One region of the Pseudoduganella sp. genome, then DNA from elsewhere that is predicted to be linked to it. Evidence: riboswitches for the same ligand, from Rfam matches in the RefSeq annotation. Region 1 holds a riboswitch; each other region holds the start of a gene.
The links. A riboswitch is a leader RNA that binds a small molecule or an ion and turns the genes downstream of it on or off. The one in region 1 is predicted to bind cobalamin.
Positions count from the first base shown of each region.

Region 2: linked by a shared signal. The riboswitch ahead of ACE3TQ_RS17890 (TonB-dependent receptor) and the one ahead of ACE3TQ_RS24160 (TonB-dependent receptor domain-containing protein) in region 1 are both predicted to bind cobalamin.
Region 3: linked by a shared signal. The riboswitch ahead of ACE3TQ_RS01415 (cobaltochelatase subunit CobN) and the one ahead of ACE3TQ_RS24160 (TonB-dependent receptor domain-containing protein) in region 1 are both predicted to bind cobalamin.

Region 1 covers NZ_JAYSCO010000076.1:16,071-23,509, reverse strand. The annotation lists gene ACE3TQ_RS24185 (ATP-binding protein) at 26-1,267, opposite strand; gene ACE3TQ_RS24180 (response regulator transcription factor) at 1,254-1,943, opposite strand; gene cobT (nicotinate-nucleotide--dimethylbenzimidazole phosphoribosyltransferase) at 1,964-2,998, shown strand; gene ACE3TQ_RS24170 (adenosylcobinamide-GDP ribazoletransferase) at 3,005-3,772, shown strand; gene ACE3TQ_RS24165 (histidine phosphatase family protein) at 3,763-4,311, shown strand; cobalamin riboswitch at 4,306-4,527, shown strand; gene ACE3TQ_RS24160 (TonB-dependent receptor domain-containing protein) at 4,596-6,434, shown strand; gene ACE3TQ_RS24155 (FecCD family ABC transporter permease) at 6,454-7,439, shown strand, end outside.
Region 2 covers NZ_JAYSCO010000040.1:13,588-21,026, forward strand. The annotation lists gene ACE3TQ_RS17865 (TonB-dependent receptor) at 1-216, opposite strand, end outside; gene ACE3TQ_RS17870 (hypothetical protein) at 315-629, opposite strand; gene ACE3TQ_RS17875 (MarR family winged helix-turn-helix transcriptional regulator) at 927-1,424, shown strand; gene ACE3TQ_RS17880 (hypothetical protein) at 1,505-1,816, opposite strand; gene ACE3TQ_RS17885 (thiol:disulfide interchange protein DsbA/DsbL) at 1,820-2,479, opposite strand; gene ACE3TQ_RS17890 (TonB-dependent receptor) at 2,605-4,548, opposite strand; cobalamin riboswitch at 4,618-4,817, opposite strand; gene ACE3TQ_RS17895 (M1 family metallopeptidase) at 4,894-7,083, shown strand; gene ACE3TQ_RS17900 (hypothetical protein) at 7,080-7,439, shown strand, end outside.
Region 3 covers NZ_JAYSCO010000002.1:88,073-95,511, forward strand. The annotation lists gene ACE3TQ_RS01415 (cobaltochelatase subunit CobN) at 1-3,544, opposite strand, end outside; cobalamin riboswitch at 3,582-3,800, opposite strand; gene ACE3TQ_RS01420 (acyltransferase family protein) at 3,826-5,931, opposite strand; gene ACE3TQ_RS01425 (hypothetical protein) at 6,040-6,348, shown strand; gene ACE3TQ_RS01430 (YkgJ family cysteine cluster protein) at 6,388-6,645, shown strand; gene ACE3TQ_RS01435 (YkgJ family cysteine cluster protein) at 6,668-6,931, shown strand; gene ACE3TQ_RS01440 (MFS transporter) at 6,984-7,439, shown strand, end outside.

The sequences.
Region 1 (7,439 bases):
CGGTAAAAGCCGCGTGAAGCCGGCGTTAAGATTGCGTTAAACCCGGGAAGTGGATGTCGAAACGCGTGCCGCCCCCTTCGCGTTGCCTTACTTGCAATTGCAGCCCGAGGTACTTGCAGGTGCGCTGCACCAGGCCCAGTCCCAGCCCGCTGCCGGAGGACACGCCATCGTTCTCCGGCAACGCTTCACCGCGCAGGCGTGCCAACGCGGCCGCCGGCAGGCCCGGCCCGGTATCTTCCACCACCACGCAATCCTGCTCCAGGCGCACCAGCACTTCCCCCTGCTCGGTATAGGCGCAGGCGTTGCGTAACAGGTTGCCGATGGCCGCCTGCAGCAGTTCGCGCGCGCCGTGGGCCATGAAATCGCTGCCGCCCGCATAGCGCAGCGTGACCGGTTTGCCGGCAACCAGCGCCTGGCAGCGCGCCACTTCCGCTTCGGCCAGCGCCGCCATGGAATGGGCCGGGCCGCCCTTCCCCTGCGGCGAGCGCGCCAGCTGCAGCAGGACCGTCGTCACATCGGCCGCCTCGCGCGCGGCGCGGTAGATCCGTTCGGCCGGCGCATGCAGGGCCGCGTCGTCCGCGGTGCGCGCCATGATCACCTCGGCGGCGCCGCTGATTACCGTCAGCGGCGTGCGCAGTTCGTGACTGACATCGCCTGTGAAGAAGCGCTCGCGATTGAGGAACTGTTCCAGCTCGCCGGTACGGTCGGCGAACGCGCGTGCCAGCTTGCCCAGTTCATCCTTGCGCTCCAGGCAGGGCAAATCGTCCTTGCGCTGCTCAACCGCCTGCGCCAGGCGCGCGATCGGCGTGACGATGCTGTTGGCCAGGTAGCGCGCCAGGATCATTGAACAGGTGAGAAATGCCAGCAAGACGGCGGCAAACATCGAGTACACAACAATCTCGATCTTCTCGTACTCGCTGTCGTGGTCGACCACCACATATTCCCCATGCTCGTCGCGGTCGGACAGGACATGCAGGTCGGTGCCGTCGACCGTGATCTCGCGCACACCATGCGGCAAACCCCGCAAGGAGCGCGGTACATCTTCGCCGTGATGGTAGGTCAGGCCGGCCGGCATCTGCACCGACATGCCGGCGCCATGGCGCGGAACGGCCCAACGCGCCACCTCCATCAGGCGTTCATCGACCAGCTTTTCTTCAATACCCTCCACCGCCAACGCTGCGATCACCGCAAACACGAGCGAAACGAAGAAGGCAAACATCATGTAGGCGGCGACGATGCGCCGGCGCAGGGAGTCAGTTGTCGTCATCCGGGTTTACCAGCTTGTAGCCGATGCCCGGTATGGTGCGCAGCATGGCGAAGGGATATGGTTTGTCGAGCGCCTGGCGCAAGGCGTGGATATGCGTGCGCAGGGCGTCGCTGTCGGGGCGCTCGTCGCCCCATACTTCATGCTCCAGCGTGTCGCGCGCCACCACGCGCGGCGCGTCTTTCATCAGGCATTTGAGGATGGTGTAGCCGGTGCGGGTCAGCGCCAGCAGGCGCCCGGCGCGGCGCACTTCGTAATTGACGGTATCGAAAGTCAGCTCACCGAATTGCAGCACCGGGTTGCCGGCCTGGGCGCCACGCGCGCGCCGCACCAGGGCGCGCAGGCGGATTTCCAGCTCCACCAGGGAGAACGGCTTGACCAGGTAGTCGTCGGCGCCGCTTTCGAAGCCGGCCACCTTGTCTTCCAGCGTGTCGCGCGCGGTCAGCATCAGCACCGGGGTGGCTTTCCCCAGCTCGCCGCGCAGCTTGCGGCAGAATTCCAGGCCGTTCAGGCCGGGCAGCATCACGTCCAGCACCACGGCGTCGTATTCGTGTTCGGCGGCCAGCGCCAGCCCGCCGTAGCCATTGGCTGCGGTATCCAGAACATAGCCCTTCGGCTCGAGGAAGCCGTACAGGTTGGCGACAATATCCTTATTGTCTTCAATGATAAGTATCCGCATCCGGGCATTATAATTCCGCGATGACTATCCCACACATCCCCCCTCTCAAGGACGAATCCCTCGCGGCCCAGCTGGAACGCGCCATCAACAACAAGACCAAGCCGCTGGGCAGCCTGGGCGCGCTGGAAGCGCTGGCGCACAAGGTCGGCATGATCCAGCAGAGCACCCGGCCGGAGCTGCGCGAGCCGGCTATCCTGGTGTTCGCGGGCGACCATGGGGTGGTGGCGGAAGGAGTTTCCGCCTATCCGCAGGACGTCACCTGGCAGATGGTGGAGAACTTCCTGGCCGGCGGCGCGGCGATCAACGTCTTCGCGCGCCAGAACGGCTGCCTGCTGAAAGTGGTCGATGCGGGCGTCAAGCACGATTTCGGCCCGCGCGAGGGCCTGGTCAAACGCAAGATCGCCCACGGCACCGCCAATTTTGCGCAGCAGCCGGCCATGACGGTGCAGCAGTGCATGGAGGCGATCGAGTGCGGCATGGAGCTGGTGGCCGAGCTGCCGGGCAATGTGCTGGGCTTCGGCGAGATGGGCATCGGCAACACCACGGCCGCCGCGGCCCTGATGCACCGCCTGACCGGCATTCCGCTGGCCGACTGCGTGGGCGCCGGCACCGGCCTCACGTCGGAGGGCGTGGCGCACAAGCAGCGCGTGATCGAAGCCGCCATGGCCAAACACGCCGACGCGCAGGGCGGGCTGCAGGCGCTGGCCGCCTTCGGCGGCCTGGAAATCGCCATGATGGTGGGCGCCATGCTGAAAGCGGCCGAGCGCCGCATGGTGCTGCTGGTGGACGGCTTTATCGTCACCAGCGCCCTGCTGGTCGCCGCCCGCGTGCAGCCGGCGGTGCTGGACTACTGCGTGTTCTCGCACTGCTCGGACGAAAGCGGCCACCAGCGCATGCTGGACTTCCTGGGCGCCCGTCCGCTGCTGAACCTGGGCCTGCGCCTGGGCGAAGGCACCGGCGCCGCGCTCGCCGTGCCGCTGCTGCAGGCCGCCGTCAACTTCCTGAACCAGATGGCCACCTTCGAGTCGGCCCAGGTCAGCGAGAAGTCCGAGTAAGCGCCGATGCAGCAGCTGCGCCTCTTTTTCATCGCGCTGCAATTCTTCACGCGCCTGCCGATCCCGCGCTGGGTCGGTTTTGAGCCGGACTGGCTGCACCACGCCTCGCGCTATTTCCCGGCGGTGGGCCTGGTGGTGGCCGCCATCGCCGGCGCCGTGTACGCGGCGGCGGCGATGGTGCTGCCGCTGCCGGTCGCCGTGCTGCTATCCACCGCAGCCGGCATCTATACCACCGGCGCCTTCCACGAGGACGGCTTTGCCGACGCCTGCGACGGCCTGGGCGGCGGCCACACGCGCGAGCGTGTGCTGGAGATCATGAAGGATTCGCGCATCGGCGCCTATGGTGCGATCGGCATCATCCTGATGCTGGCCACCAAGGTGGCGGCGCTGGCCAGCCTGCCCATGCTGGCGGCGCTGGGCGCGCTGCTGGCGGCCCATCCCCTGTCGCGGCTGATGGCCTGCGCCCTGATCTGGCGCATGGAGTACGCGCGCGCCGAAGGCAAAGCCAAGCCGCTGGCGCAGGAAATGCGCCACGGCGAGTTCGCCATTGCCGCGCTGGGCGCCGCGCTGCCGGCCGGCGCCGTGGTGGCGCTGGGCTGGCTGCCGCTGGGGGCGCTGGGTACAGGACTGGCAGGCATGCTGCTGGCGACGCTCTGGTTCGCGCGCAAGTTCCAGCAGCGCCTGGGCGGCTACACCGGCGACTGCCTGGGCGCCGTGCAGCAGCTGGCGGAAGCCGTGTTCTACCTCTGTGTGCTGGCCTGCGTGTGGAACTGATCCTCATCCGCCATCCCCTGCCCGACGTCGCGCCGGGCGTGTGCTACGGCAGCAGCGACATTCCGGCCTCTCCCGCCGCGCTGGCGGAAGGCCATGCCGCGCTGGCGCCGCAACTGGCAGCCGCCCTCGCCGGCGGCGCGCGCCTGTATTCCAGCCCCCTGCGGCGCTGCACCGCACTGGCCACCCTGCTCGGCCAGCCGACGCTGGACGCGCGCCTGGCCGAGATGGATTTCGGCGCCTGGGAGCTGCGGCCGTGGTCGGATATCGCGCGCGCCGAGGTCGAGGCTTGGGCCGCCGACCTGCTCGATTACCGTCCCGGCGGCGGTGAAACGGTGCGCGAAGTGGCGGCGCGCGTGCAGTCCTTCCTCGACGATTTGCGGCACGACGCCGTAATCGTCTGCCATGCCGGCACCATGCGCCTGATGGCCGCCATGGCGGCCGGCGAACCGCTGCTGCACGCGGCGCAGAAGCCGAACCAGGTCAAGTATTGTTCGATCCAGCGCCTGCTCTGGCCCGCGCAGCGCGCCAAGCCCGTATAATGGCGGGGTTTTGGTGCTCGCATTCGAATTCTCGAACGCAGTTAAACGGGAAACACGGCGCTGTCCTTGACAGTTAACGTGTGCTGCCCCCGCAACGGTAAGCAAGTGCCGCCCTGATGGAGCGGCAGCGGTCTCACAGCCACTGTGCGCAAGCATGGGAAGGCCAGTCCGCCATATTTGCCAGCCCGGATACCGGCCAGACCAGGTGGGAATGCGCCTTGCGCCCGTTCCCGTTCTAGCCGGCTTACGGGGACGTGGGCCGGCGGCTCACTGAAGAAATTGACATGACCTCTCCCGCCACCCGGCAAGCGGCCCTCGCGTCGCTGGCACTGGCCGTTGCCGTACCTGCAGCCCAGGCCCAAGTCCAGGCCCCCGTCCTGAATTCCGTTGTTGTTACCGCCACCCGCACGCCGCAGGCAGCGCGCGACGTCGTCAGCGATACGCTCACGATCGACGCCGACGAAATCGCCCGCAGCGGCGCCGGCTCGATCACCGAAGTGCTGCAGCGCCAGCGCGGTATTGAAATCACGCGCAACGGCGGCAGCGCCACCAACTCCAACGTCTACCTGCGCGGCGCCAACAGCAACCAGGTGATCGTGCTGCTGGACGGCGTGCGCATCGCCTCCGCCACCAGCGGCGCCGCCGCATGGAACGCCATTCCGCTGGGCGCGGTGGAGCGCATCGAGGTCGTGTACGGCCCCCTGAGCACTATTTACGGCGCCGACGCCATCGGCGGCGTGATCCAGATCTTCACCAAAAAAGGCCAGGGTCCCCTGGCGCTGGACGCCGCCATCCTGGCCGGCAGCTACGGCACCCGCGCCGCCCGCGCCGGTGTTTCCGGCCAGGCCGGCGCCTTCAGCTACGCCCTGAACGCAGGCAAGGAGCGCGCCGACGGCTTCTCCTCCACCCTGCCGGGCCTGAGCAGCTATAACAAGGATGATGACGGCTACGAGCGCAAACACGCCAACGGCCAGCTGGCCTGGCAGGTGGCGCCAGGCCACGAGCTGACCGCCCTCCTCATGCACATCGACCAGGAGTCGGACTTCGACAGCGGCGCCACCGTGCGCGCCTGGAACACGCAGAAGCTGGACACCGTCGCGCTGTCGTCGCGCAACCGCCTGAGCAGCGCATGGCAGATGACCACCCAGGCATCCCAGGCGCGCGACAAGTCCGGCAGCTTTGCCGCCAGCGCCAGCCAGATCGACACCAAGCAGACCATGTACAGCTGGCAGAACGACATCGCGCTCGGCCCGGACACCCTGCAGCTGCTGGCCGAATACCGCAAGGAGGAAGTGGAGGCGAACACCGCCGCCCTGGAACATGAGCGCAGCACCAAGTCGCTGGGCGCCAGCTACAACATGAAGCGCGGCGACCACCTGCTGGCCGCCGCCGTGCGCAACGACGACAGCTCGCAGTACGGCAGCAAGAACACCGGCTCGCTCGGCTACGGCTACCGCCTCAGCCCTGCCCTGCGCCTGAACGCCAGCTACGGCAGCAGCTTCCGCGCACCGACCTTCAACGAGTTGTACTACCCCGGCTACGGCCTGGAGTCCAACCGTCCGGAACAAGGCCGCAACCGCGAGATCGGCATCCGATTCGAGCAAAACGGCACCATGCTGGGCGCCACCGCCTACCGCAACAAGCTGACCGACCTGCTGCTGAACACCACCCCATGCCCCAAGCCCGGCTTCAAGAACGGCTGCGCCCACAACGTCGCCCACGCCACGCTGGAAGGCATCACCCTGTCGGCACGCCAGCAGCTGGGCAGCGCCTTCACGCTGGAGGCTTCGGCCGACCTGCAGAACCCGCGCGACGACAGCACCGGCAAGCAGCTGCAGCGGCGCGCCAAGCGTCACGGCAACGTCGCGCTGGAATATACTGCCGGCAGCCTGCGCGGCGGCGCCGAATGGCAAGTGTCCGGCTACCGCTTCGACGACGCGGCCAACCGCAACCGCCTGGGCGGCTATGGTTTGCTGAACCTGTACGCGGCCTGGTATTTCGCCCCGTCCTGGTCGGCCACCGTGCGCTGGAACAACGTGGCCGACAAACAGTACGAAGTAGCGCGCCTGTACGGCACCGCTGGCTCCAGCGTGTACGCCGGCCTGCGCTACGGCTATAAATAAATGAGATAAGCTGCCCGCTATGCACCCACTTTCCGCTAAGCTGCGCCTGCGCGCCGTCACTGTCATCATCCTGCTGGTACTGGTTTCTCTGGCCAGCCTGGTGGCGGCCGGCATGATCGGCTCGGTCAGCATTCCGCTGGCCGACATGCCAGGCGCCGTGCGCGAGTGGGCCAGCGGGCAGCCTGCCTCATTGCACGGACATTTGATCGGTCTGCGCGCCGAACGCGCCGCCACCGCCTTCGTCACCGGCGCTTCGCTGTCGCTGGCCGGCGTCATGATGCAGGCCCTGCTGCGCAACCCGCTGGCCGACCCTTACGTGCTGGGCATCTCCTCCGGCGCTTCGGTCGGCGCGCTGGCGGCGCTGCTGTTCATGTGCGCCGCCTGGATGGTCGACCTGGCCTCCTTTGCCGGTGCGGTCGTCGTTTCCATGCTGCTGTATGTGCTGGCCCGGCGCGACCTGCGCGGCGGCACGGCAGCCGAAGGCGGCACCGCCATGCTGCTGCTGACCGGCGTGGTGCTGTCCTCCGGCTGCATCGCCCTGGTCACGCTGATGCTCTCCATCGCGCCGGAAAGCCGCCTGCGCACCATGGTGTTCTGGCTGATCGGCGACCTGTCCGGTTCCCCGATCCGCTGGCTGCCCTGGTTCGTGCTGGCCGGCTGCCTGGCGTTCGCCCTGCGCGCGGCGCGCTCCTTCAACGTGATGGCGCTGCATGCCGAGGCCTCGGCCACGCTGGGCATCCGCGTCGGCGCCCTGCGCAAGGGCCTGTTCTTCTGTTCCGGCCTGCTGACCGCCAGCGCCGTAACCACGGCAGGCAGCATCGGTTTCGTCGGCCTGATCGTGCCGCATGCCTGCCGCTTCGCCTTCGGACCCGACCACCGACTGCTGGTGCCGTGCGCCACCCTGGTGGGCGGCGCCTACCTGGTGCTGGCCGATACGCTGGCGCGCACCATCATCGCGCCGCAGCAGCTGCCGGCGGGCGTGGTGACCGCCCTGGTCGGCACCCC
Region 2 (7,439 bases), on a different contig from region 1:
GACGTTGGCCATCTGGCTGACCACATCTTCAATGGTTTCATTCCCCGCATTCTCGATCTGGCGCCCGGTGCGGATGCCGATACTGGCGTTGCTGTCGATTTCGGCGCGGCGCAGCTTGTCGCCGCTGATGATCACGGTGTCGAGGTGTTGCTGGGCCAGCGCAGGGGCGGCCAGCAGCACGCCCGCCAGGGCGGCAACGATGGACTTCAACTTCATAATTCCCTTTATTGCAATTGTAAATAATAATCAATTGCAATAATAAATGATAATCATTCTCATCAAAAGGGAAATGTTTACAAAGTTGACATTGCCGCTCACTTGCCGCGTTCGGCGTCGCCCTGCCCTGGCTCGCGGCGCTCGGGCATGCTCTCAATGTGGTCGGTATCGATATCGGCGCCGTCCGGCGCTGGCGTATCGCGCTCCACGCTGGCGCGCTCGCCGGTGCCCTGGCGGTCGGAATCGCTATCGAGTTCCGTATCGCCCGGCCCGCCCGGCAGCGCCCCTTGCAAGTCGCTGCCGGAATCGGACGAATCGCTGGGGCCGAGCGCCCCGGTGCCGTGCCCCTTGTGGATCTCGCGATCCGGGCGCCCCGGAAGGTTGTCCGGGTCTAAAGTACTGTTGCCTGACATGGTGACCTCCTGTTTCCTTTAATTTAATGTTTTCCGGGTTCAGGGGGCGCAGTGTTGGAAGATGCCAACACAGTTGTGAAACATTTGTTCCACAACTTCTTATTTGGCAAAACTCAAGCAATGCCGAACTTTAGATGCAGGTATAAGGTTTTCCCAATATGTAACTTGCAAAAAAGATGCAACATTTCGTTACAGTGGAAGCGCACAAAACGTTTGATGCAGATCAAAAGGGTATTTACCTTAGGTCAACACTAGTACAATTCAGGCTTGAACAAATTGCACAGGAGTGCCTGCAAGATGAGTAGTTTTGACGCAACCAACAAGCGCCTGAAAAACATTCATACTCGCATCCCGGAGTTCCCGGAAGACTTGGTACGCCTGCTGCGCATGACCTATCACGTCCAGAAACGCATGAAGGATCTGGCGAATTCGGTATTGCGCAAGTACGACCTGGTCGATGCCAGCTATATGGTGCTGGCGGTGCTGTATGGATCGGAGAACGAGACTTCGACCGCTTCCAACCTCGGCGAAGCCTGCATGGAAAAGCCGGCCAACCTGACCCGCGTCTGCAACGACCTGGAAGCCCAGGGCCTGATCACCCGCGGCAACCGCCCGGGCGACCGCCGCTGCGTGATGATCACGCTGACGGAAGCCGGCCGCAACCTGATCGAACAGGTGATGCCGGAAGTCTGGTCGCGCACCACGCGCGCCTACGACGGCTACAACGGCGACGACATCCGCGTGCAGGAACAGCTGTTCAAGCGCCAGCTCGCCAACCTCGACGTCGCAGCCTGACTTGGCGAAAAAAAATGGGGACGTACCCCATTTTTTCGCTGCGCGAAAAAAAATGGGGTACGTCCCCATTTTTTTTCGGCTTACTTCTGCGGCGTGGTGTGCTTCATGGCATACCAGAGGTGCTGCCACCAGTGCTCGCGCGAGTGCACGGTCAGCAGGCAGGTGCGGTCGATCTCTTCCTTGAAGACCTGGTCGCGGCATTGCTTGTTGGCCAGGGCATTGCGCTGGTTCTCAGCATTGACCACGGCCAGCACCAGCCAGAACACCAGGCCGGCCAGCAGCACGACCAGGGTCCAGGCCAGGTGGTTGACCCAGGTGCGCCCGACCAGGCCGGCCTCGTCTGGGGCCGATTCCCGGTACGCGCGCATCACGCCTTCTTCACGTTGATCCATGGTTTACTTTTTCGTGGCGGCAGCCTTGGCAACCAGGTAATCCACCACCGCCAGCGCGGCGGCGTGGTGCTGGCTTTCCGGCAGGCCCGGACGGCCGGCCATCGACGGCGAGGTGACGTAGCGGCCGTCAACCACCAGGGTCGGGGCGGAGTCCACGCCTTTGTACTGGCCGATGGTGGCTGCCATACGCTTCATTTTAGACTCGACGCCGAAGGATTTGTAGGCCGCTTCAAACTTGGCCTTGTCGACACCGGCGCTGGCCAGGAAGGCAAACATCTCGTCTTCGCGCATCAGGCGCTTGTGGTCGACGTGCATGGCGTTGAAGATCTTCTGGCTGACCGTTTCGGCCAGGCCCATCGATTCCAGCGTGACGTAGGTGCGCGCCAGCACATCTTTTTCGCTGCGCGCGAAGTGCAGGCGGCGGAAGTGCACCTTGTCGGCATTCTGCTTGACCCAGGCCGACATTTTCGGCTCGAGCGCGAAGCAGTGCGGGCAGGAATACATGAAGAACTCGACCACTTCGACTTTCTTGCCCTGCGCTTCGCTGCGCACAGGGGTGTCGAGGGTGCGCCAGTCCACGCCCTCTTTCGGGTCGGCGGCGGAGGCGCCGGCGGCGGTGAACATCAGGACGGCGGAGGCAAGCAGGAGGCGCAGCAGACGCATGGTGATCCTTACAGGGAAATAGTAAACGCAGCGAGATTACCATTTTTTGCGCCCTGTGATCAGCCCCGCGGCCCAAATTGGCGCCAACGGGGCTGCTTTAAGCCGGCTTTAAGCGCCGGCAGCGCTTAGAAGTCGTAGCGCGCGGAGACTTTCACCTGGCGCCCGTTGTCCGGGTAGATGCCGCTGCGGCAGCCGAAGGCCTGGTTGTAGTAGTCCTTGTCGAGCAGGTTCAGTGCGCTCAGCGCCAGCTCCCACTGGCCGAATTTGCGCGCGTAGCGGCCATCGACCGTGGTGTAGGCCGGGATGCGCGCGCTGCAGCTGTTGCTGAAGTCGCTGCCGACGCGCTGCTGGGCCACGCGCTGCACGCCGAGGTCGGCGCTCTGGCCGTCGCCCGGCAGCCAGGCCAGGCGCACGGTGGTGATGTGCTTCGGCACCAGCGGCACTTCGCGGCCGGCATTGCCGCCGGCGCGGAACTTGGCGTCCACCTGCTGGTAGTGGCCCTGCACTTCCCACATGCCGCCGAAGCGGTAGCTGCCGTCCAGCTCAAAACCTTTGCGCTCGGTCGGGGCCAGGTTGGTGTTGGCGCCAAACAGGCCGGCGGTCGGGTCGTAATAGATCTCGTTGTCCAGCTTGTGGCGGAACAGGCGCGCATCGACCTTGGCCGCGCCCAGCACGTAACCGAGGCCGATCTCGCTGTCGTGCGAGGTCTGGGTTTCCAGCGGCTTGTTGGCTTGCGGGGTGTAGGCGTTTTCGTCGGAGGTGGCGACGCGGTAGCTCTGGCCGGCCTTGGCCCAGGCGGTCAGGCCCGGCGCGGCCAGCATGCTGCCCTGCAGCTCCCAGGCGTTGTGCGCCTGCTTGATGCTGTAGGTGGCGCTGGTGAACGGCGCCGGGTCGACCGAGTCCTTGTCGAACAGCTCGCGGCGCACGCCGGCGGCCAGGCGCACCTGCTGCGCGCCGGCGAACTTCACTTCATCGCGCAGGTAGAAGGCCTTGCTGCGCTGGGTGGCGTCGGCGGCCGAATAGTCGGAATGGGTGACGCGGTTCCAGCGGCCGAAGTCGAAGCCGGCCACCAGCTCGTTCAGCAGGCCGTCGAACTGCGCCAGGTGGCGCACGCGCGGCGAGAACTGGGTCTGCTTGCTGTCGTACACCGACTTGGAGCCGAAGTAGGTCGCTTCCACATCCTTGGTGCGGTGCGCCAGTTCGGCCGCCAGGTCGAAGGCGCCGACCTTGCGTTCCCAGGCGGCGGTGTAGCGGTCGCTGTCCATCTTGCCGAAATCGTCCGGGGTCTTGGTCTGGCGCGGGTTGGCCAGGAACTCGGCTTCGTTCAGGCTGCCGGCGAAGCGCTGGTCCTGGCGCGCGATGTCGGCACGCAGCGACAGGCGGCCGAAGTCGCCGTTGAACTGCACGCCGCCGTTGAAGCGCGACTGCTTGAATGCATTGTTCTTGCGGTAGTTGTCGGTGCGCTGGTGGGCGGCCGAGGCGTCGATCGCCACGCCGTCGAAGCCCTGCACCGCGCCCAGGCGCACGTCGGCGCTGTCGAACCGGCCCAGTTCGGCGAACATGCTGCCGCCGCGCGCGCCCGCTTTCGGGCGCTTGGTGACGATGCTGATCACGCCGCCGGTGGCGCCTTCGCCATACAGCACGCTGGCGCCGCCGCGCATGATGTCGATGCGCTCCACCAGGTCGATCGGGATGGTGGACAGGGTGGCCGGGGTCAGCTCGTTCTCGTTCATGCGCACGCCGTCCAGCACCACCACCACGTTCTGGTCGCTGGTGGCGCCGAAGCCGCGCAGGTCGAGGCTGAAATCGGGGCTGCCGGTCAGGCTCTGGCGGCCGTACACGCCGCCGATCTTGCGCAGCGCCTGGTTCACGTCGGTCACGCCGGCACGGCGGATCTCAGCGGCGGTAATGGTGCTGGCGCCGATCGGCAGCAGCGACGGGTCGCTGGCGAAGCGCGCGCCGCTGATCACGATGGTCTGGGAATCCTGGGTGTTCTGGGCCGCGGCAGGCGCGGCGAAGCACAGGGCAAGGGCTGCAGCCAGTGCGCAGCGTGGGGAGAAAATGGTCATGACATGCGAATCGAAAAAGTATCCGCCTGCGTCCCCGCAGCCGGAATCCACAGAAGTCGCGCCGCGCGGGCGCGCTTCCACCTCCCTGGCCGGTATCCGGGCTGGCAAGACTGACCGGGCCACCTTCCTATGCGGCTGCATAGTGGTCATTGGCGCGGCCTGCCGTCGGGACGACGGCGCTTGCGTACCGTTGCGGGGGCAGCACATTGCGTTTCCCGTTTAACTGCTCCCATGAACAGGGAGCGGGCACCAGGGCGCGCACATTATACGCTGCTTAAAAATCGCATGAAAGTTTGGTAATTAGTTTGGTATATTTTCGCGTTGCCAATTACTTAACGGGGATTTATGCGCATCGCACATTTACTGGCCGCGGCCGCCCTGCTGGGCGGCGCAGCGCTGTCGGCCAGCCTGCTGGCGCAAGGCGCCGGCGCCGGCACGCTGCCCGCCAGCGGCACCGATATCCCGCTGGCGCCGCCGCGCGCGGCGGCCGTCACGCAACCGAGTGCGCCCGGCGCCTGGGGCGGCATGCGCAGCGGGCAGGAAGCCACCCTGTCCGACCGCGTGGTGGACTACCGCATCGAAGCCACGCTGGACCCGGTCAAGCACACCATCGACGGCAAGCAGCGCCTGACCTGGCGCAACCGCAGCGCGCAACCGGTGCGCAGCGTCTACCTGCACCTGTACCTGAACGCCTTCCAGAACGCGGACAGCACCTTCCACACCGAGCAGCGCAAGTCGGGCCAGGGCATCCGCAACAGTAGCCTGAGCCAGGACGGCGAATGGGGCTATATGGACCTGCGCAGCGTGCGCCAGGCCGGCGCCGACGTGCCGTGGACCTTCGTGCAGCCGGACGGCGGCCCGGCCACCGACCAGACCGTGGTGCGCCTGGACTTGCCGCAGGCGGTCGCGCCGGGCGGCAGCACCACGCTCGATATCGCCTTCTTCGACCAGCTGCCGCGCGTGCTGGCGCGCAGCGGCTACTTCGACAGCTTCCACCTGGTGGCGCAGTGGTTCCCCAAGATCGCCGTGCTGGAGCTGCCGGGCGAGCGCGGCGCCACCACCGTGCGCTGGAATGCGCATGAGTACCACGCCGAGTCCGAGTATTACGCCGACTTTGGCAGCTTCGACGTCAAACTGACCGTGCCCAAGGAATACATCGTGGGCGCCACCGGCGAGCTGCAGGGTGCGCCGCTGGAGAAGGACGGCTGGCTGACCCACCACTACGTACAGGGCGACGTGCACGATTTCGCCTGGACTGCCGACAAGCGCAGCGCCAAGCCGCTGGTCGATACCTGGAGCGGCCATGGCAGCGGGCCGGTAAAGATCACCGTGCTGTACCCGCCGGAGTTCGCATCGAATGCGGCGCCGGTCATGCAGTCGACCAAGGACGCGCTGGACTACTTCTCGCGCACGCTGGGCCCCTACCCTTACAAGACCGTGACCGTGGTGGTGCCGCCGCATAACGCCAGCGAGGCGGAGGGCATGGAGTACCCGACCTTCTTCACCACCACCAGCGTGCCCGGCTACCGGGCCGGCACCACGCCGGCCGCACTGCAGGACTTCGTCACCATCCACGAATTCGGCCATGGCTACTTCTACGGCATCCTGGCCAGCAACGAGTTCGAAGAGCCCTTGCTGGACGAGGGCCTGAACGAATACTGGAACCACCGCATGCTGCGCGACACAGGACGCAAGGTGCCGCTCACCACGCCGTTCCTGCGCGCCATCGGTTTCGCGCCGCAAGTCGACAATTTCGCCTTCGAGCGCCAGGGCACCCCGCGCGACGAACCGGCCGACCCGCTGGGCCAGAACGCCTACAGCCGCCTGCAGGGCATCGGCCCGGTCTACTCGCGCGGCGCCATCACCATGCGCGACCTGGAGGCCCAGCTGGGCAAGGAAACCATGGAACGCGCCTTCAGGGAGTACTACCGGCGCTGGAAATTCCGCCACCCGAGCATCGCCGACCTGCGCGAAGTGCTGGCGGAGGTGAGTGGCCAGCGCCAGCTGGTGGAAACCGTCTTCGCGCAGCAGGTGTATGCCGCCACGCGCGTGGACGACCGCATTGCGTCCTTCACCAGCGAAGAGCAGGAGCCGCTGCCCGGCATGCGGCTGGAAAACGGCAAGCGCGTCAGCGTCAGCGAAGAACAGGCCGCCCGGCAGGCCGACAAGCTGCGCGAAGCATGGGAGAAGGCCCATCCGGACGCCAGGCCGGGCACCGGCCCCTTCCCCTACCTGACCCGCGTCACGGTGCGCCGCCGCGGCGCCGACGTGCCGCAAACCCTGGTGGTGGCGTTTGCCGACGGCAGCACGGAGACCGTGCAATGGCGCGGCGAACAGCGCTGGCACACCTTCGAATGGCGCAAGCCGGCCAAGGCGGTATCGGCGCGCATCGATCCGGACGGCAAGCACTTCCTCGACGTGAACAAACTCGATGACAGCCGCACCCTGAAAAAGGACGGCAGCGCGTCGCGCCGCTGGACCCTGGACCTGGCCGCCATCTTTCAATCCCTCTTCGCCCTGATTGCCACCGTATGAAGCTGAGCACCAATCTCAAACACGCCAGCCGCGCCGCCCTGCAGTGGCGCCTGCTGCTGCTCTGGCTGGCCGCCGTGCTGCTGCCGACCGCCGTGCTGGCCCTGCCCTTCTGGAGCGCGCTGGCGCCGGCGCTGGACTATTCCGTGCGCGCGCCGGAGCTGGCGCGGGCGCTGGACATGCTGGCGTTGACCGACCTGTTCAGCGAAGTGCGGCGCAACGCGGTGGCCTTGCAGGCGGGCGCCCTGGTGGCGCTGGCCATGGCCCTGCTGCTGTCGCCTTTCCTGACCGGCGCCATCGTCACCGCCGGCCGCGCGCCGCAGCCCGCCACCCTGCGCGAGCTGGTGGCCGGCGGCGTG
Region 3 (7,439 bases), on a different contig from region 1:
CGGTGCGGCTTTCCACCGCCAGCGACAGGCCGCCCAGGTAGTCGAAGGCGTCGTTGTTGTCCAGCAGGCCGTACAGGTTGCTGGCGCGGCCGTGGTAAGTGCGGGTGATGCCGTCCAGCGCCGCGTCGAAGGCGGCATGGTTCGATTCGCCGCTCGCATCCAGGCCGTAGGCATGGCCCATGCGCAGGCGGTAGGCCTTGCCGATTTCATCGCGCTCGCGCCAGGCGCCGGAGCGTTCGGTCAGGCGGTTGACGCCCGCGCCATAGGCGCCGGGCGCATCGCCGAAGATGCGTTGCGCCGCCGCCCGTCCGGCCTCCGCCGGCGGCATGCCGCCAGCCTGCAGCGCGCGCACGCGTACCAGCCATTCGCGCGCCACGCGGTTGTCGGCAACCGGCTCGCGGCCCCACGCGGCGTTGCCGCCGACGCCGGTGGCGCTGACGCTGCCAAGCGGCGCCAGGGCGGCTTCCAGCGCTTCGCGCATGGCCGGCTCCTGCTCGGCCACCCCGGCGGCGGAGGCGGCCAGCGCCATGCGGCCGGCGCGGTCGATCAGGCGGATCAGGTTGGGATACAGGTCGCGGAACAGGCCGGAGGTGGTCACCAGCGCATCGCGCCGCACCGCCCCCGGCAGCAGGCGCACGTCGTTCACGATGCCGCGCGCATTCCATACCGGCTCCGCGCCCATCATCGCCAGCGCGAAGGCCACCATCACGCCCTCGTCGCGCACCGCGTCGGAGGCCCACAGCAAAATGCCCTCGCTGCCGGCCGACGAGCGCTCGCGCGCCGCAGCCTTGGCCGCCAGCCCGGCGCCCATCTGGTAGCCGATCCTGGTCGGCAGGATATCGCCATCGACAGCATGGAAATTGCGCCCGGTCGGCAGCGCCTCCGGCGAGCGCAGCGGATCGTTGCCCTTGCCCGGCTCGATGAAGCGGCCATCCAGCCCCGCCAGCAACGCACGCATTTCATTGGCCGGCGATTGCGCCAGCTTGCGCGCCACTTCCGGATCGTCGATGCCGCCCTTCTTCATGGACTCCAGCATCAGGTCGACCGACTCCTGCTTCCACTGGCGGCCGAAGATATGCAGGCCGTGCGGCATGAACTTTTCCTGCAGCTTGGTCAGGTAATGCCCCACCTCGTGCGCCAGCAGATCGTCGTCCGCCGCATCGAAACCGATGCCGCGCACCGCCAGCACGTCCGCCATCGAAGCCTCCAGCTCGGCCTTCAGGTTCAATGCCACCACGCGCTCGCGCATCAGCTGCGCCGCCTTGGCCTTCAGCGACTCCGAACTGGCCGCCTCGTAGCTCTCCACGATCTGGCGCAGCGACAGCAGCTCGTCGTACAGCGGGGTCGACGCCAGCGGCGGCGTCAGATGGTCCACCATCACCGCCAGGCCGCGCCGCTTGGCTTGCGTGCCCTCGCCCACGCCGTCCACGATGTAGGGATAGACACCCGGCAGGTCGCCCGCGATCAGGCTGGAAAAATCGTCCGCCGCCAGGCCGACCGCCTTGCCGGGCAAGAACTCATAGGTCGAATGGCGTCCCACGTGCACCAGCGCGTCCGCCTTGAAACGGTCGCGCAGCCAATGGTAGAAGGCCAGGTACTGGTGCGGCGGCGGCACGCTGGTATTGGCGTGCAGCAGCTCCTCGTCCACCTCCCAGCCGCGCGGCGGCTGCGGGCCGATGAACACATTGCCGAACACGATGCCAGGCACCAGCAGCTTGCCGCTGTCCACCATGATCTTTCCCGGCGCCGGGCCCCAGCCTTTCATGCCCTCGATGCGGTAAGTGGCCAGGCGGCGCTGCAGCGGCGCCAGCGCGGCACAGCGGCGCGGCGCCCGCTCCTGCAGGCATTTGGCGTAGCCGTCGGCCAGCGCCTGCAGGTCGCGCATGGCGGCCTCGCGCTGCGGATGGTCGGCGCCCTCCACCAGGTGCTGCAGTTCCTTGATCACGACTTCCGCCTGCTTGCGGCCCAGTGCCCACTCGCGCGCGGCTTCCGCCTGCAGCACGTCGGCGTGCAGGCGGCCCAGCAGACCGCTGGTCATCTCGCCCTGCACGCGCGGCGACAACGTGCCGAACCACTGCGCGTAATCGGCAGCGCTGACGCTGTTCACAGACGCCGCCAGCTCGCGCAATCCGGCGCGGTCTTCCGGCAGGTTGACGCCGTGCGCCATGATGCGGTCCAGCAGCGCCTCCGGCGTGGCCGGCAGTTCGCCCACCGTATAGCCGGCGCCCTTCAGCGCATGCAGCATGTCGAACAGCGAAGCCGGCACGTCCAGGTTGTCGGCGCCGATGTTCTGGCGGCCCGGCGGGTGGTTGTAGTAGACCAGCGCCACGCGCTTGTTCTTGTTGGACTTGGCGCGCAGCGCCAGCCAGCGCTCCACGCGCAGCGCCAGGCGCTCCGCCTCCGCCCCCAGCACCACCGGCGGACGGTTCTCGATGCCGGTCAGCTTGTCGCGCTGGGCCTCGCCAAGGGCCGCCACCACGATCGGCTGGCCGATGCCCTGAAGTTCCGGCAGCGCCACGCGGTACTGCACCGAATCGGGCGGCAGGCCGTCCGGCGACAGGCGCCACTGCATGGCGGTGCGGTCGGACAGGCGGATCGCCTTGAACAGGGGGATATCGAGGCGCTTGAACGCCTCGCTAACGGCCTCGCGGTTTTCGGCCGCACCCACCACGAAGTCCTGCAGCACCACCAGCGCCGCCGGCACGGCCGGCGCAATCAGCTCCGGCAAGCGCTCCAGCGCCTCGCGCGAAGCGCCGCCCCAGCGCGGCAGCACCTGCACGCATTGCTGGCCGGTGCGCTCCACCTGGCGGCACAGGGCGGCCGGCACCATGCCGTCCATATTCGACAGGTCCAGCACCACCACCGTCGGACGCGCCTGCACGCCCAGCTGCGCCGCGCGGCCCCAGGCCGACGCATCATGCAGCTCGCGCTCGCCCATACGCAGGCGCAGCGTCGGTTCCGGCTGCGGCGCGGCCAGCGCGCGCGCCGGGTCAAGCAGGTGGGCGAACAGCGCCGCCGTGTTGTCGCGGCCACCGGCCTGCCACACCTGGCGTGCCGCCAGCCACTGGGCGGCCGCCGGCAACGCGCGCGCCGCCTGCAAGGCCGCCGCCGGCGGCTGTTCGCTCGACAGCTGGCGCAAGGTCTCCGGTGAAAAGCCCTGCAGGCTGCCCTGGCGCCCGCGCGAGAGCAGGCTCAATGACGCTTCGCCGTTAAAAGCCAGCACCGTTGCCGAGGCGCGCGCGTGGCGCGGCAAGGCATCCTTCAGGCGCCGCGCCGGATCGCCGAACAGCGAAACCGCAAGGATGCTGTCGGCCTGCGCCAGCCATTGCGCGGCCTGCCTGTCGTCGGCCGCCATCCACTGCGCCGGCGTGCGCAGGATGATGCGGTCCCTGGGATAGGCGGCCAGGTGGCGGTGGGCCGCTTCGATGGCCGCCGGTGCGGCACGTTCGGTCACGATGGCGAACAGCGTGGCAGCGTTAAGACGCGCACAGGCGAACGCACATAGCAGGACCACAATGATCCGGGCAAAGGTAGAGGTAGGCACAGGAAATCCGAGCACGCAAAACCACACCCCGGGTTTTGCACAATCAAACAAGACTGGCCGGTCTTCTGGCTTGCCTTCATCCTCCCCTGGCCCGGCCTTCCCGTGCATGTGCACAGTGGCGTTGGTCAGCTTCGTCTGGCTTACAGCAGCGGGGGCTGCGCCGGACTGGCGGGGGATGGTTATCCCGCGCGTCACCGGCTTCCCGTTTCACCACCTTACAGGCTTGCAAGGCGGAACCAATCAAGTAACGGGCGCCATTCTAGCAGAGAATGCGCAGCGTTCTATCCACCCTGGCCAAGCCAAAGCTGGTGTTCGAGCACCTGGCTGCTGCGGATCCGGTCAGCCAGCAACTCGACGCCTTGTGGACTCAGGTGGAAGTGATCGAGGATCAGCGGTACCCCTTTGGGCGATATCAGCGGGCAACCGCCCTCGCAATACAACTGCAGGCGGTTCAGGTAACCAAAGCGGTTTTCCAGCGCAAAGGCATGCATCGCGTCTGCATGCTTCAGCGCCGACGGTTCCAGCATATTTTGGGCAATGGCCGCCAGCGATTGTTTGCGGTCCAGGCGCAGCATGGCCATGGCCAGGTTGTCGCTGAAGGTCAATGGCGGCCCCGCCAACAGCACGGGATGACCTGCCGCGCGAAAACGCTGCAGGTCCTCGCGCGCAACGCGGAAATCATCCTGCCAGGCCGATGCCACCACCACACCATCGAGCTTATGGCTGGCGGCGAACTGCTGCGCATACGCCAACTGACGCACGCAATAGTGCTCCTTGTTGCGGTACGCGGCCTGGAAAGGCTTGCAGGCCGACCCCGTAATCTGCAGGAAGTTCACATCGGGATAGGCGCGCACCAGCGCCGCGTGCAGTTCCGCGGCAGCACTGTCGCCATACACCAGCACATTGCGGCGCTGCGGCGCCAGCGTGATGCAATCGGCATGCCCCGCGTAATAGTCTGCGAAGGAGGATGGCGCGCTTTCGATATCCATCAAATGGCAGCTGTGGTAGCGCTCAATGCGGTTGCGCTCCAGTTGCAGGCGGCCCACATAGTGGTAGTCAGCCGCGCGCATGGCGCGCAGGCGCTGCAAGGCCAGTGCGGTGGCCGGCGTGTCGGGCAAGATAGCGGCCTGGGTGAGCGCCACCGGCACGGCGGCCGGCAACACGGCGGCGACCGGGGCCGGCGCCGTTGCGGCTACGCTGGGTGCTGTGGCGGCCATGGGCAAGTACCGGCTCAGGCTAAGCAACTCACGCTGCGGCACGCCGTCCATGCGGTACAGCTGGAAGCCGAAGCCGCCGAGTGCGCACAGCAGCGCCGCCAACGCCACCGGCAACGCCGGTTTGCCCTGCATCGCAAAACGCAGCCGTCCTTCCACGACAACGCAGGTCAGCCATGCCAACAGCACGCTGAGCGCCAATGCCGACCACAGTACCGCTTCGGCCACATTTCCCCCTTGCAGGATATGGGCAAAGGACAGCAGCGGCCAATGCCATAGATACAGGGGATAACTGATACGTCCCAGCCAGGTGACCGGCGCCAGGCGGAACAGGGATGCATTCAAGGTCGCCGCCGGACCGGCCGCCAGCAGGACAGTGGTACCCGCCACCGGCAACAAGGCCCAGTAGCCGGGGAATAAACTGGTCTTATCGATTAGCCGGAAAGCCGACGCAATCGCAATGGCAGCAGCCAGTGTCCACACCGGGGCCGGCGTGGTACGCGGCGGGTGGTAGGTATGCCACCAGGCGAGCAGGCCACCCACGGCCAGTTCCCAGAAACGTGACGCTGGCGAGTAGAACGCGGCATCCGGCGCATGGAGCGCCGCGTACACGCTGTAGCCGAAGGACGCCAGTGCCAGGAGCAGTGTGACCGGGACAAAAGCGCGGCGCCAGCGAGAGAGCAAGCACAGCAGCAAGGGCCAGGCGATATAGAACTGCTCCTCCACGCCAAGCGACCACAAGTGCAGGAAAGGCTTGGTTTCCGCACTATTGTCGAAATAGCCGGATTCATGCCAAAACAGAAAATTGGCCACGAAGCCGGCGCCCCCCGCCGCGTGGCGGCCAAGCTGGGACAGCTCTTCCGGCAACATGAGCAGCCAGCCCAGCACCAGCGTGGCGGCCATTACCACCAGCAGGGCGGGGAAGATACGGCGCACGCGGCGCGCATAGAAGCTGGCAAGACTAAAGCTACCGGCATCGAGCGCCCGCAACAAAATGCCCGTGATCAGGTAACCGGAAATGACGAAGAAGATGTCGACGCCGGCAAAGCCGCCGGGGAGTGCCTGCGGAAAGGTGTGGAACACTACCACGGCCACTACCGCCAGGGCGCGCAATCCATCGATATGGGGGTAATAGGCAGGGGCTGCCGGTGGCGCTGAAATATAGCTAGGCATACAACAACTGTTGTTATAAGGATGTAATTCTACAGAATTATTGGTAAATCAAAGAGAAAAGGTATTTACTGGTAAATGCGCGTCTACGAACGCGTCTGGGAGAGAAAAATGCATAACAAGACAACTTTGCAAGTCCTGGCCGCCGCCTCGGGACTTGGGGACGAGCGCATACAGGAACTGTGGGAAGGCGCAGACATGTATGCCCGTGCGCAGGCCGGCAACCCCGATTCGCCCCGCTACCAGCAAGTGCTGCATGAACGCATGGCAGCCATGGTCGAACGCGAGGTGGCCAAGCGCCAGCCCGCGCGCGAACAGGCGCCCTGGGTCATGGCCGACGCCCACCTCGGCCAGATCGAAGTCTCCCTGTCCGATGCACTGAAAGCCTTTGGCAGTCGCGCGCAACACGTCATGCATTGACGCAGGCAGTACTGCGCAACGCGCAGGAGTGGGTGCGCCATGAACCGCAACCCGATCCCGTGCCGCCCGCAGTGCGGCGCCTGCTGCACAGCGCCCGCCATCGACAGCCCCATCCCCGGCATGCCGCAAGGGAAACCGGCGGGTGTGCCTTGCCTCCACCTGGACGCGCAGCGGCGCTGCAAGCTGTACGGCTTGCCCGAACGGCCCCAGGTCTGCCTCGACTTCATTGCCGATGAAATGATCTGCGGCGAAACGCGCGAGCAGGCCATGCGCTGGCTGGGCTGGGCCGAGGCGTGAACAGGTAGAATATCGCCCCATCATGAGTTTCCAATGCCGCCCCGCCTGCGGCGCCTGCTGCACGGCGCCCTCCATCACGTCCCCGATTCCCGGTATGCCGAACGGCAAGCCGGCCGGTGTGCGCTGCGTGCAGCTGGGCGAGGATAACCGCTGCCTGATCTTTGGCCGCCCCGAGCGGCCCGCCTTCTGCGCCGGCCTGCAGCCCTCGGCGGAGATGTGCGGCGCGACGCGCGAGCAGGCCATGCACTGGCTGACCGCGCTGGAACGCGCGACGGCGCCGGCCTGACGCCGGCAGGCGTGCCGCACCGGGCGCGCGGTTCAGGCTAAAATGTTCAGCTATGAACCAAGTTATCGACCACCGCCACCGCCTCTCCACCCGCCTTGCCTTCCTGACCGCCGGCCTGGCCATGTCGGCCTGGGCGCCGCTGGTGCCGTATGCCAAGGAGCGCCTGGGCCTGGCCGAGGGGCCGCTCGGCCTGCTCCTGCTGTGCCTGGGCGCCGGTTCGCTGCTGGCCATGCCGCTGACCGGCGCGCTGGCGGCGCGCTTTGGCTGCCGCGCGGTGGTGCTGTGGTCGTCGCTGCTGGTGTGCCTGGCCCTGCCCGGCCTGGCGCTGGCGCCGACGCCTTTGCTGCTGGGCCTGGTGCTGTTCGTCTTCGGCGCCGCGCTCGGCACCATGGACGTGGCCATGAACGTACAGGCGGTGATGGTGGAAAAGGCCAGCGGCGGCGCCCTGATGTCCGGCTTCCACGGCATGTTCAGCCTGGGCGGCTTTGCCGGCGCCGGCAGCATGGCC